DNA from 4 places in the Actinoplanes sp. L3-i22 genome. Region 1 is predicted to be linked to each of the others. Evidence: riboswitches for the same ligand, from Rfam matches in the RefSeq annotation. Region 1 holds a riboswitch; each other region holds the start of a gene.

What was found. A riboswitch is a leader RNA that binds a small molecule or an ion and turns the genes downstream of it on or off. The one in region 1 is predicted to bind cyclic di-AMP.
Region 2: another riboswitch for cyclic di-AMP. It lies ahead of L3i22_RS05810 (NlpC/P60 family protein); the one in region 1 lies ahead of L3i22_RS25335 (C40 family peptidase).
Region 3: another riboswitch for cyclic di-AMP. It lies ahead of L3i22_RS08515 (C40 family peptidase); the one in region 1 lies ahead of L3i22_RS25335 (C40 family peptidase).
Region 4: another riboswitch for cyclic di-AMP. It lies ahead of L3i22_RS54470 (transglycosylase family protein); the one in region 1 lies ahead of L3i22_RS25335 (C40 family peptidase).

Annotation. Positions count from the first base shown of each region.
Region 1 covers NZ_AP024745.1:5,687,860-5,691,059, reverse strand. Annotated here, with positions in the region: gene L3i22_RS25350 (TetR/AcrR family transcriptional regulator) at 1-88, opposite strand, end outside; gene L3i22_RS25345 (Gfo/Idh/MocA family protein) at 146-1,123, opposite strand; gene L3i22_RS25340 (YkvA family protein) at 1,156-1,569, shown strand; cyclic di-AMP (ydaO/yuaA leader) riboswitch at 1,849-1,998, shown strand; gene L3i22_RS25335 (C40 family peptidase) at 2,005-2,517, shown strand; gene L3i22_RS25330 (class I SAM-dependent methyltransferase) at 2,521-3,200, opposite strand, start outside.
Region 2 covers NZ_AP024745.1:1,258,317-1,261,516, forward strand. Annotated here, with positions in the region: gene L3i22_RS05805 (RNA polymerase sigma factor RpoD/SigA) at 1-255, shown strand, start outside; gene L3i22_RS05810 (NlpC/P60 family protein) at 337-1,311, opposite strand; cyclic di-AMP (ydaO/yuaA leader) riboswitch at 1,326-1,457, opposite strand; gene L3i22_RS05815 (DUF3817 domain-containing protein) at 1,656-1,979, opposite strand; gene L3i22_RS05820 (hypothetical protein) at 1,995-2,420, opposite strand; gene L3i22_RS05825 (DUF1360 domain-containing protein) at 2,502-3,017, shown strand.
Region 3 covers NZ_AP024745.1:1,845,118-1,848,317, forward strand. Annotated here, with positions in the region: gene L3i22_RS08510 (Mur ligase family protein) at 1-1,068, opposite strand, end outside; cyclic di-AMP (ydaO/yuaA leader) riboswitch at 1,483-1,667, shown strand; gene L3i22_RS08515 (C40 family peptidase) at 1,722-2,504, shown strand.
Region 4 covers NZ_AP024745.1:9,049,252-9,052,451, forward strand. Annotated here, with positions in the region: gene L3i22_RS40665 (LuxR family transcriptional regulator) at 1-662, opposite strand, end outside; gene L3i22_RS40670 (VOC family protein) at 656-1,111, opposite strand; cyclic di-AMP (ydaO/yuaA leader) riboswitch at 1,462-1,640, shown strand; gene L3i22_RS54470 (transglycosylase family protein) at 1,641-2,183, shown strand; gene L3i22_RS40680 (hypothetical protein) at 2,199-3,200, opposite strand, start outside.

The DNA of each region.
Region 1 (3,200 bases):
TCATCGAGGTGTTCTCGTCCTCGGCGAAGGCCGCCCGGGCCGCCGCCAGGATGGCGTCCCGATTCCTGCGCGCATCCGACCGGACCATGCAGCTTCTCGCAATCCGCAGCGTTAGTGGAGACCTCTCCGCAACGATAACGCGTGCTCACTCCCGGATCGGAAGGCCCGCCGCCCGGTAGATGTCGTCGATCAGCGACATGGTGACGACGGAATCCTGCGGCGGCGTGAGGTTCGCCGACCGGTTCCGGGTCGCTTCGTCAAAGGCTTTCAACTGATGGACGTACGTCGTGGAGCCGTCGATCCGCTCGCCCCGCTTCTGCCCGTCGGACGCCACCCGGAACCGGTGGAACACGTGCGGCATCGCATAGTTGTCGACCACCATCTCGCCGTGCTCGCCGACCACCTTGGCCCGCAGGCTGAACAGCGCCGACGACCACAGCGAGGCGCGGATCCGGCCCCGGGCGCCGTCGCCCAGCTCGAAGTCGGCGGTCATCGCCCGGTCGACCCGCGGGTCGCGCCGGGTGGTCAGCGCCCGGGCGGCGACGACCTTCGGCTCGCCGGGCGACAGCAGGCGCAGGCAGTGCACGGCGTAGCAGCCGGCGTCCATCAGCGCCCCGCCGGCCAGGTCGTAGTCGTACCGGATGTCGTCGAACTTCGGCAGCGGGAAGCACATCGACGTCTCGACGCTGCGGATCCGCCCCAGCTCGCCGCCGTGCGCGATCGCCCTCATCCGCGCCGCGAGCGGGTGATAGCGATAGTGGAACGCCTCCATCACGACCAGGCCGGTCCGCTCGGCGGCGGCCTGTACCTCGCGGGCCTGCGCCGCGTTCGCGGTCAGCGGCTTCTCGGCCAGCACGTGCTTGCCCGCCTCCAGCGCGGCCAGGATCCACCGCGCGTGCCGCCCGTTCGGCAGCGGGACGTAGACCGCGTGCAATGTCGGATCGGCCAGCAGTTCGGCGTAGCTGTCGTGGACCACCGGGATACGGTGCTCGGTGGCGAACTCGGCGGCCCGGCCACGGTCCCGGGCCGCGATCGCGGCGACCTCGACACCGTCCACCAGCCGAGCGGGCCGGATGAGCGCGGCCGGCGCGATCCGGGCCGCTCCGAGCACACCGATTCTCATGCGGCGCAGTCTATGTGGACCCGGAAGGACGGATGACCATGGCGTGGTGGTGGCAGACGCTGATCAGCGTCGGCGTGGCTCTGCTGGTCGTGTGGCTCGCGGCGCTGGTCGCCCTGCTGGTCGCCAAACCCGGGAAGGCGCAGCTCACCGAGGCGCTCCGGCTGCTGCCCGACCTGCTGCGACTGCTGACCCGCCTGGCCGGCGACCGGACCCTGCCGCGCGGGGTCCGGATCCGGCTCGGCCTGCTGCTCGCCTACCTGGCGATCCCGTTCGACCTGATCCCGGACTTCATCCCGGTGCTCGGCTACGCCGACGACGCGATCATCGTGGTCGCCGTGCTGCGCTCCACCGTGCGCCGCGCCGGGCTGGACGCCGTCCGCCGGAACTGGCCCGGCACCGAGGACGGTTTCGCCGCGCTCAGCCGCCTCACCGGACTCCGCGGGTGAGCGGCCGGGTCATCCTTACGGGTCGGCTCCCGGAGTGTCCCGCTTCACAGATCGACAACGGCCCTGCGTGACCGTCCATGAGCGGAGCGATTCCGCATAGTTCGCGTCTCCCGTGCAAATCGGACACCGTTTGGCCTTGTCGTCACTCAGGGTGACCGTCGCTACATAAGGGACGGCGCCGGAGGGCGGGCTATCAAGGAGGAGCGGCGGGCAACGGCTCACCGCTCGTGTCGATCCGGATCACGCCGAGCCCTGCCCCGATCCGGCCGCACGAACCGCACTGACCAGTCATCAGGCATTCGGGGGCGGGGACGGGGGAACCACACATCGGTCCGGAAGCGGACCTCGGGGTGAAGCCGCCATCGCGGCCGGGCAATCCTTCCCGCCCGAACCCGACAGCTAACCTCGCAGGCGTGCCGGAGGGACCGAGTCACCGTGCACGTTCGTACCTTCCACACGATCGCCCTGTCCGTGGGCTTCGGCCTGCTCACCGGCGGGCTCGGCGTCCCGCAGACCGCCGTCGCCGCCCCGGCGGCCGTCGCGGTCACCCGGGCCCTGCCCACGACCGGCCGGACCGTGGCCGCCAGGTCGCAACTGGCCGGGCTCCGGGTCGTCACCGAGGCGGCCCGGCACCGCGGCAAGCCCTACCTGTTCGGGGCGTCCGGGCCGAACCGCTTCGACTGCTCCGGCTTCACCATGTACGTCTACCGGAAGACCACCGGGAAGAGCCTGCCGCACAAGGCAGACCTGCAGCAGCGGTACGGCCGGGCGGTCAGCAGGTCCGCGGCCCGGCCCGGTGACCTGATCATCCTGCGCAACGGCTCGTACGGCTTCCACGCCGGCATCTACGCCGGCGGCGGCCAGATGTGGGCGGCGCCGCGGGCCGGCAAGACCATCACCAAGCAGAAGATCTGGACCAGCAACTACGTGGTCCGGCGCCTGACCTGACCGCTACTCCGGCTTCCGGCCGAGCAGCAGGGCGAACCGCAGATCGTCGGCCTCGACGGTGAGGTCGACGGTCTCCACGGTGAACCCGGCCGCCCGCAGGTCCCGCCGGACGGTCGGGACCGTGGTGGTGCGGTAGTACATGACGAAGGACGGCGCCACCACGGTATTGCGGACCACCATGGCCAGGTCGAACCCGAGACTCGTCCAGTAGGCCCGGGTGGTCCGCGCGGGCAGCTCGCCGAGCGCGACGCCGAACAGCCCGCCGGGCCGCAGCGCGCGGTACACCCCCTCGAACAGCGCCGGCCGCTCCGAGGGCAGGAAGTGCCCGAGCGCCCCGAACGTCACCGCCAGGTCGAAGCCGGCGGTGAACGGCAGCGCCCGCACGTCGGCCCGCACCAGCGTGGCGGACGGGACCGCGGCGCGCGCCTCGCCGAGCATCCCGGCGCTGAAGTCGACGCCGGTGATCCGCTCCCGGCACAGCCGGTCGAGGGCGGTCAGCCCGGCGCCGGTGCCGCAGCAGACGTCCAGCCCCCGGTCGAACGGCCCGAACTCGGCCAGCGCCCGGACGCTCGCCTCCAGGACCGGGTCCGGGGTACGGAACGGCGTGTGGTCGAACTTCGGAGCCAGGAAGTCGTAGCCGCGTTCGACCGAGGACAGCGCCTGGACACACAGTTCCCGCAGTG
Region 2 (3,200 bases), 4.4 Mb from region 1:
GACGCGCCGTCGCCCGAGGAGATCGTGCTGAGCGCACTGGAGCGCCAGCGCATCGAGGGCCTGCTGAACCACCTGGACGACCGCTCGGCCGGCATCATGCGGGCGCGGTACGGCCTGGAGGACGGCCGGGAGCACTCGCTGACCGAGGTGGCCTCGCGCTTCTCGCTCAGCCGGGAGCGGATCCGTCAGCTGGAGATCCAGGCGCTCGGCCGGCTGCGTGAGCTGGCCCGGGCCGAGGGCCTGCAGGCCGCCTGACCGACCGTCTGACAACGAAAAAGAAGGCCGGCACCCCGCGAGGGGCACCGGCCTTCTTGCTGTTCCAGGGGTGTCGCGAGGTCAGGCCATCCGGCCGTAGCCCACGATGGTCATGATGTTGACCGAACGGCGGGACACGTCCGCGCCGGCGTGCGGCGCGTCGATGATCATGCCGCTACCGACGTAGAGCGCCACGTGCCCGCTGTAGAACACCAGGTCACCTGCCGCCGGTGTGAACTCGCTGTTCGAGGCCTTGAAGTAGGCCACCCCGCTGGCGGTCCGCTGACCGGTCGAGCTGTGCGGCAGCGAATGGCCCGCGGCGGCCCAGGCGGCCATGGTCAGGCCGGAGCAGTCGTAGGAACCGGGACCGGCGTCGCCGAACCCGTACGGCTTGCCGATCTGCTTGTACGCGAAGGTGACCGCCGCACCCGCGTCGCCGGAGACCTTGGGGATCGCCCCGGTCCACGAACCGGTGCTCTCGGTCGGGCTGCCGTAGACCTCCGTACGCATGTCGTACAGCTTCTCGAGGTCTTTCTTGTACTTGGTCTTCTGCGCGCTCAGCTCTTTGGTCTGCACGGCCTGCTTGCTCTGCTGAGCCTTAAGGGCCGCCTGCCGATCGGCGAAGGTCTGGGAGGTCTGCGCGAAGTTGTCGATGTCCGCCTGGTTCGACCGGCTGAGCTGCTCGAGATAGCTCATCCGGTCCAGGAGATCGCTCTGGTTGCTGCTGAGCATGATCTCCGCCGGACCGACCCGCCCCGTCATGTACGACGAGGTGGCGATCTGCTGCAGCCGCACGGTGGCCGCGTTCTTCGCCTGCTCGGCCGGCTTCAGCGAAGCGTTCAGCTTCACGATGTCGGCCGCGGTCTTCTTCTGGGCGATGGTGCTCTGGTTGTAGTCCTCGGTGATGTCCTCGAGCTTCTGCTGAGCAGTCTCGATCTGCTTCTTCAGCTCGGCCTTGGACGGGGCCGCGTGTGCGGCCGTAGCTCCCGACGTGGTGATCGCCAGCGCGGTCAGCGCGACCACCAGCGCCCGGAGCCTGATTCGGGGGTGTGGCACTGGTCAGGGGCCTTTCTTCCGCTTCTGGCCGCCTACCGGGTTAGCTGACGGGCTCGGGCTCGGAAGAGCGCCCTACCGCGCGTCGCGCGGATTCGCCCCGGGATAGTGGTTCCCCGGCTCGGCGAGCGACGCGGCCCGGGGGTTGGGCCGGCGCCGCCCAGGATTCGGCGGCGTTGGCCGGCGCCACCGGAGGATTTGTGGCTGCTGACCGAACCAACCGCATCAACTTATCGGGGTAGAAAACAAAATCAAGTCCTTGGCGGGTGAATTTTGCCAATAGTCGTGATTGTGAACTTAATCCCGATAACCGGCTGTTATTCGGCCCGCGCTGTGCGTTATTTCATCTATTCGTTCAGGGCCGGCTCGAGCGCCGTATTCGCCACCCAACTGCGAGTGACCTTTCGTTCCGCCCAGAACGAGAAGAACGGGATGGTGCCGGCCAGCATCACCAGGACCATCCGGCCGAACGGCCACCGGGCGCGCCGGGACAGGTCGAAGGTGAGGAGCAGATAGATCATGTAGAGGAAGCCGTGCAGCGGTCCGATCACCGCGACCACCGTGTCGTTGTCGCCGATGTACTTCAGCGGCATGCCGACCAGCACGAGAACGACCAGGAACACGCCGACGATCCAGGCGATGATCCGGTAACGGGTGAGGGCGCCCTGCACGGTGGGGGTCTCCTTCTAGCTTGTGGCGGTGCGGTAGTCGGCGGGGCGGGCTCCGGGGTGCTCGGCCAGCCAGGCCAGGTAGTCGTTGTAGGCGTCCAACTCCGGGTCGGTGGCGGCGGCCTCGGCCGGGCGCACGGCGACCCGGACCGGGCGGCCCAGGGTGATCGGGGCGCCGGGCTCGCGCGCCGGGGCCACGACGGGCTCCTCGGCGGGCTCGGCGGGGGCCGGTGCGGGCCCGCGGCGGAACAGCTGGATCTCGCGGATCCAGATGAACACCACGAAGCCGGCGAAGACCGGCCACTCGAACATGTAGCCCCAGCTGAGCGAGTTGCCCCCGGTCGCCCGGCTGAACTGCCACCAGCCCAGCCCCAGGCAGCCCGCGGTCAGCACCAGCGCCAGGAGATGCCGGGCGATCCATGCCGGCGTCCACAGCCCTCTCATGCCCACGAGACTACCGGCGGGTTTGCTGATCGCCCGCAGGGGCAAGCGTCAACACACCGGACATCGAAGGGACCCCCACCCATGACCAGCTTGCCGCAGAAGGCCGCCGAGGTGGCCCGGGCCTACGCACCGCACGAGCACCGGCCGCTGGGCGGGTACCTGGCCGCCATGGGCGCGTTCGGCGCGCTCGCGGCGAGCCTGGCCGCCGCCGCCAGACTCACCGGCCGCCCGGTCCCGGAGCGCCCTGCCCTCGCCGACGTGGCGCTGCTGTCGCTCGCCACCCACAAGCTCAGCCGGTTGATCGCCAAGGACTCGGTGACCAGCCCGCTGCGGGCGCCGTTCACCCGCTACACCGAGCCGGCCGGGGCCGCCGAGCTCAACGAGGAGGTCCGGGACTCCGGCAGCAGCCTCAAGCACGGCATCGGCGAGCTGATCACCTGCCCGTTCTGCCTGGCCCTCTGGGTGGCCACCGGGCTGACCGGCGGGCTGGTGCTGGCGCCGCGGCTGACCCGGCTGGTGGCGACCGTGCTGACCGCCACGGCCGTCTCGGACTTCCTGCAGATGGCCTACTCCGTAGCGAAGGAAAAGGCCGAGTAGTGCGGGTTTGGCTGTGACCCAGGTCACAATCACTCCTGGAATCATGAGCGGGTGCCGAAGGTTATCAACGGATGCCGGTGTGCCCAGTGTCCCCGGGCCTCACCTATCGCCTGCACGGAATACCAGTTCGGCTGGAGCCGTGTTGAGCCTCTCGCCGCGAGGCGACCTGCACACCGGCATCTA
Region 3 (3,200 bases), 3.8 Mb from region 1:
GTCGTACGCCCGGTCACCGGTGATCAGCACCGGCCGGTCACGCAGCGGGGCGAAGTCGACGTCCCACAGCCAGGAGGTGTCCAGACCGTCGGGGTCCCGCGCGTTGATCGAGAGCAGGGTCGGCGCCTGGTCGGCCATGTCGAACGCCTCGAGCCAGCTCGCCGGGTTCTTCGCCAGGAGCAGGCGGATGTTGCGGCCGTCCCGGTCGACCTGCGCGTACCGCCCGGCGATCGAGGTGACCCGGGAGAGGCGGGGCAGCGCCTCGATCGGGCGAACCCCGAACTCGCCGGCGACCGCGAGCGCGGTGGCCGCGTTACCCAGGTTGACCTTGCCGGGGAGCTGCAGCTTGACCAGGTGCCAGTCGCCGCGCGGGTCGATGACGCCGTCCTCCTCGACCACCCACTGCGGGGCCGGGCGGCGGAGCGGGCAGCCGGTGCACCACCAGTCGCCGTTGGCCCGCTCGATCGGGTGCCCGCTCTCCGGGCAGACGAACGAGTCGTCGTGCCAGCGCTGGCCGGCACTGAACCAGGTGCTCTGCGGGCTGGAGCTGGCCGCCCAGACGACCATCGGGTCGTCCGCGTTCGCCACCACCTTGATCTCGGGGTGGCCGGCGAGCGCGGTCTTCCACAGCTGCGCCATCATCGCCACCTCCTTCGCCCGGTCCAGCTGGTCCCGGGAGAGGTTGAGCAGCGCGACCACCTTGGGCCGGGTGGCCTGGATCACCTGGGGCAGGTAGTGCTCGTCGGTCTCCAGCACCGCGAACGGGGTGTGCCCCTCCTTCGCCAGCGCCGAGGTGTGCCCGGTGGGCATGTTCGCGCCGTACCCGTTGGTGGCGACCCGGCCGAGCACGCCGAGCGCGGCCGCGGTGAGCCGGGTCGTGGTGGTCTTGCCGTTGGTGCCGGACACGAGCGCCACGGCACGGCCGGACGCCAGGTGGGCCAGGAGGTCCGGATCGATCTTGAGACCGATCCAGCCGCCGATCACCGACCCGTCGCCGCGTCCCGCGGCCCTGGAGAGCGCGGCCGCCGTCTTCGACGCGGTGGTCGCGACAATGGCCCGTAGAGGCATCTTCCCGTCCGTCACGCCAGCGAGGGTACCGGACCCGAGGGTTACGTCGAGTTGCCGGAAGGCCTGGATCACCGGACCAGGCCGGGTAGTCCGAACGGGTTACCACGTTTGCGCCGATGGTTGACGTTCCGCGATCACGAACGGGTTACCACCTGAGTTTTTGTGTGTTCTGGTTCACTGGGGGTGATCGACAGTGCGTGTGCGGTCGACTACGAAGCGCGATGACATTTGTCTCGCGGAGGTAACAAACTGGACAGGGGCCAGTGTGCCAACTACGCACAGTGACGAGACGGCGTCTAACGTTCATGGGCGAAGTCGGGTACCAAAGATTCACCGGCGGCATCCGCTCGCCGGTTCGCGCTCAACCGGTTCACGCCGAGCCCTGCCCCGGACCGGTGGACGCGACCACCTGCACGAACAGAAACGCTGACTAAGGCATCAGGGGGCAGGGACGGGGGAACCAATACCCGGTCCGCGCCGCGCCGTCCCACCCGACGACGCGGAGGCAGGACCTTGGGGTGAAGCCACCACACGGTGGCCGGGCAAGCCTTCCCGCCCGAACCCGACAGCTAACCTCGCAGGCGTGCCGGAGGGAAAACCTGACCGTGCACGAACACCGTTCGGGCCGCCACCGCGCGAGCCGCAGCCGTCGCATGTCCGGTGCCACCACCGCGGCACTTTCTCTGGGGTTCTGCCTCTGCGCCGGCCAGCTGATGGCTTCGTCACCCGCGTCCGCGGCGACGACACCCACCGCGCAAACCGCGACCACCGCCGCCGAGTCGGCTGCGGTGAAGCCCACGTTGACCTACCGGGTCAACACCCTGAACCTCGCCTGGGGTTCGACTCTCAAGGTCACCGCCAAGGTCATCGACCCACGTACCGGGAAGATCGCCAAGGGCACCGTTCGCCTGCAGGGGTACCGCAACGGCAAGTGGGCGAACCTGGACACCGACACGTCCAAGACCGGGACGGTCACGCTCACGTCCAAGCCGAAGTCGGCGATCTACATCCGGACCGTCTTCACCGGGTCCGGGTACACGCAGTTCACGAGCATCCGCAAGAAGGTGTCGATCAAGGCCAGCGGCGCGAAGGTGCTGGCCGAGGCGAAGTCGCACACCGGCGCGCTGTACAAGTTCGCCGCCGCCGGGCCCAAGCGCTTCGACTGCTCCGGGTTCACCAAGTACGTCTACAAGAAGGCGGCCGGCAAGTCGCTGCCGCACAAGGCGAACAGCCAGCAGAAGTACGGCAAGGCGGTCAGCAAGTCGAGCAAGAAGGTCGGCGACCTGATCATCTTCCGGTCGGGGTCGTACGGGTACCACGCGGGCATCTACGCCGGTGGTGGGTACATGTACGACTCGCCGCACACCGGCGCCCGGGTCGGCAAGCACAAGATCTACGGCAGCAACTACGTCGTACGTCGTCTGGTCGCCGCCTGATCGGGGTCGATCCGCTCGGCGCGCCTGCCGGGCGGCGGTTCGCCGCCGTGACGGCTGACGCCGGGCAGTGATCCGCCGGGTGGTTGACGGCGGGCGGGGCCTGGCTGCTGGAGGTCTCGCCGGACGTATTCGGCGGACAGCACCAAGTAAATAAGGGACAACGCCAGTGGGGCGCGACCCGAACCCGGGGTCGCGCCCCACTGGCGTTCCCACCCGCCCGGCCGGGCGGGTGGGGCTGCCTCGCGCCGCCGAAAGCAGCCCTGATCGCCGGCCGCCGGTCTCGGCCGGCGTTGAGGGCTGCCTCGCGGCGCGGGAATGGGCCTGAGCGCCAGCAGGTCTTTGCCGCAGCCGGCGGCCTCGATCACGCTGCCGGCGGTGCGGGCGGTCACCGCCAGGAGCCGCCGCAGAGCCGGCGGCGCCGCCGCGGTCGAGCCGAGGGCGGCGGCGCGGCTGGGGGGTGTTTGTGGAGGGATTGCGCGCTCCACAGTCGCCGCTCGTGGGCTCCACTTTCCTCCCTCGCGGCGCTCCACTTTCCTCCCCACCCGCGGGTGAATCCCTCCACCAGGGGGTTTTCGGCCGGTTTGCGCGGGACTTATCGAACCTCGTGCGCCGGATGTCGGAAACCGGACCTCGTGGATCATGCTCGCGCCCTCCACTTCGAGCCACCCCCTGTGAACTGGGATTACGTCCGCGAAA
Region 4 (3,200 bases), 3.4 Mb from region 1:
AGCGGGTTGCCGCGGGTCTCGGCGACGATCCGGTCGCGGACCCGGGCGTCGACCAGGCCGGGCAGTACGGTGTCCAGCAGCGCCCGGGCGTCGGCTTCCGGCAGGCCTTCGACGAGCAGTTCGGGCAGGCCGGTGAGCAGGGTGTCGTCGGCCGGGGTGCGGGCCGCGAAGACCAGGGCGACGGATTCGGCGTCGAGCCGGCGGGCCACGAAGGTCAGGATCACCTCGGACATCCGGTCCAGCCACTGCGCGTCGTCGACGACCACGACGAGCGGCTGGTCGACGGCGGCCTCGGCGAGCAGGCCGAGCACGGCCAGGCCGATCAGCAGCGCTTCGGGCGGTTGGCCGGCGCTGAGGCCGAACGCGGTGGAGAGCGCGACCCGCTGCGGCTCGGGGAGCCGGTCCAGGTACGGCAGCAGCGGCGCGACCAGCTGCTGCAGCGCGGAGTAGGCCAGCTCGGTCTCCGGCTCGACGCCGGCGGCACGGACGACCCGGGTGGCCGGGGCCTGCCCGACCAGGTAGTCGAGCAGCGCGGACTTGCCGGTGCCGGCCTCGCCGCGCAGGACCAGGACCCGGCTCTGGCCCGATCGGACGTCGCGGATCAAGCGTTCGAGCTGGTCACGTTCGCGGGACCGGCCTCGGAGTCCGACTGAGCTCAGCACGCTGGGAGCGTACCTGGCGCCCGTTCGGTGACCTCCTGCAGCAGATAGCCGTTGCCGTCCGGATCGGTGAACGAGGCGAACGACCCGTAGGACAAACGCCCTGGATACAGGCCCGGTACCCGCTTCTCGGTGCCCGCATGGTGGAACACGCCGTCCGCGTCGTGGAAGATCTCACTGACCCGCACGCCCCGGCCGGTCAGCTCGGCGCGGGCCTCCTCGATGTCGCGGACGATCAGGTGCACGTTCTCCATCGAGCCGGGCGCGGCGGTGCCGATCCCGGTCCCGAACGCGATCGAGCAGGGCGAGCCGGGCGGGGTGAACTGCACCACCCGGTAGTCCGGGCCGCACACGTAGTCGAGGTCCTCGCGCCAGCCGAGCTGGTTGTAGAACCGCTTGGCCCGATCGATATCGGTCACCGGCACCGCGATCAGCTCCAGCCGATAGTGCATGGCTCAGATCCCGCGGAAACGGGCGGTGCCGCGCGGAACGCCGGGGGCGATCACCACCACATCGAAGGTTCGCATGGCGCAAATACTGGCCCGCCGGTCCGACTGATCGAGCCCGGGACTTGCCCTGGCCTTCGGTGCCCGGGTACCCGGGCGATCACGGCGGGTATGCGGCTGACTCGGGCGCGCTTGTCGTCGTACCCAAGCAAATGCCGTTGTTTTTTGGGTTTTATCCGGCACGAACAAGATCAAATCGGTCGAATAGCGTGAAGAGCGTCACTATCCGGGGCGAAAAACTTGGTCGATGGGCCGCCGGTGTGGTTACCGTCGGTCGTCCCGCGATGGCGGGCACTGTGGACGGTCCGCCGAATCCTGCCGCCGATCCACGGACACGAATCGAAAGGCAGGAGCGGGGGACCCACTTCCGGCGCGATGTTGGAGCTCGCGCCTCGGGGTGAAGCCGCGTGTGACGCGGCCGGGCCACTCTGCCCGAACCCGACAGCTCACCTCGCAGGCGTCGAGGAGAAAACCCATGTCTCGGATCGGTAGACGAACGCGCCTTGCTGCCCTCGGCCTGATTCTCGCGGGCGGAGTCATCCTCGCCCCGGCGGCCCCGGCCAGCGCCGCAAGTGTCAATTGGGACAAGCTCGCGCAGTGCGAGTCCGGCGGCAGGTGGCACATCAACACCGGTAACGGGTATTACGGCGGCCTGCAGTTCAGCCGCAGCACGTGGACGGCGAACGGCGGCGGGAAGTACGCGAAGACCGCGGACAAGGCCACCAAGGCCGAGCAGATCGCGATCGCGAAGAAGTTGTACGCCAAGCGGGGCCTGAGCCCGTGGCCGGTGTGCGGCAAGAAGGCCGGCGTGAAGATCTCCTCGCCGGCGAAGAAGAAGACCACCAAGAAGTCCACGAAGTCGAACGGGAAGACCTACGTCGTCAAGTCCGGCGACACGCTCGCCAAGATCGCCGCGCGCTACCACGTCAAGGGCGGCTGGCGCACGCTCTACAAGGTCAACAAGAAGGTGCTGAGCTCGCCGAACCGGATCTATCCCGGTCAGCGGATCAAGCTCTGATCCGGCGCGGCCGGGTCATCCGAGGTACCGGCTGATCCCCGGATCCAGCTGAACGGTGACCCGGCCGTTGCGGTCCCAGCGCTCCAGCGTCCACCAGTTGCCCTGCCGGCGGACCGTGACCTGAACGTTCGCGGACTCGCCGTGCCAGGCCTTGCCGCCCGCAGAGACGCCGTACTTCGCGCGGGCGAACATGCCGACCTTGGTCAGGGCAGCGCACGCGCGGCAGCGGCCGTCCTCGGTGACGACGCAGTCGCCGCAGGCCGCGCCCTGGCACAGCCGGCACGGGCGGACCGCCTCCGGGCAGGCCGGGCAGGTCGAGCGCAGGCAGTGCGTGCACCAGTCCAGCCGGCCGGCCAGGTGGTGGTTGCGGCAGGCCTGCAGGGTGCTGTGCGCGACGCCGGTGACGTCGTCGACGACGTACCCCTGCCGGATTCCCGGCGCCACGTCGTAGAGGATCGGCACCTGGAAGCCGTCGGCGAGCTCCCAGGTCTCGGCGACCCGCAGCCCGACCGCGATCCGGACCACCTCGGCGGGCCGGCGGCGCAACCGCCGCAGCAGCTCGGCGGTCAGCTCCTCGGGCAGGTCGAGCGGCGCGGCCGGGGCCTGCGCGGCCGGGGCGCCGACCGCCTGCCGGGCCTCGGCGGGCTCCATCTCCTCCCCCGGCGGATGCTCGACGATCCGCGGGACGACCAGCTGCTGCACCCGGCGGGCGCCCTGGACCTGCACGCCGGTGAACTCCTCGCCCCGGGTCACCGCGGTGACGTCGGCGAGCCGGTGCGGCGCGAGCAGGGTGGCGCCGACCATGCCGCGGTTCATGTCGCCGGGGGACTTGCTCAGGCCGTGCCAGGCCGGCCGGGCGCCGTCGCGCCGGACGCCGAGCTGCGCGTGGCGGCCGACCCGGGCGAGCACGGCCTCCCACGGGCCGAGCGCGGCGTGGGCGACGACCTCCGGCTCGGGCTGCCAGTCCTCGGCGGCCCAGCCGGCCCGATCGCCGGGCTCCTGCCACTCGGCGACCGT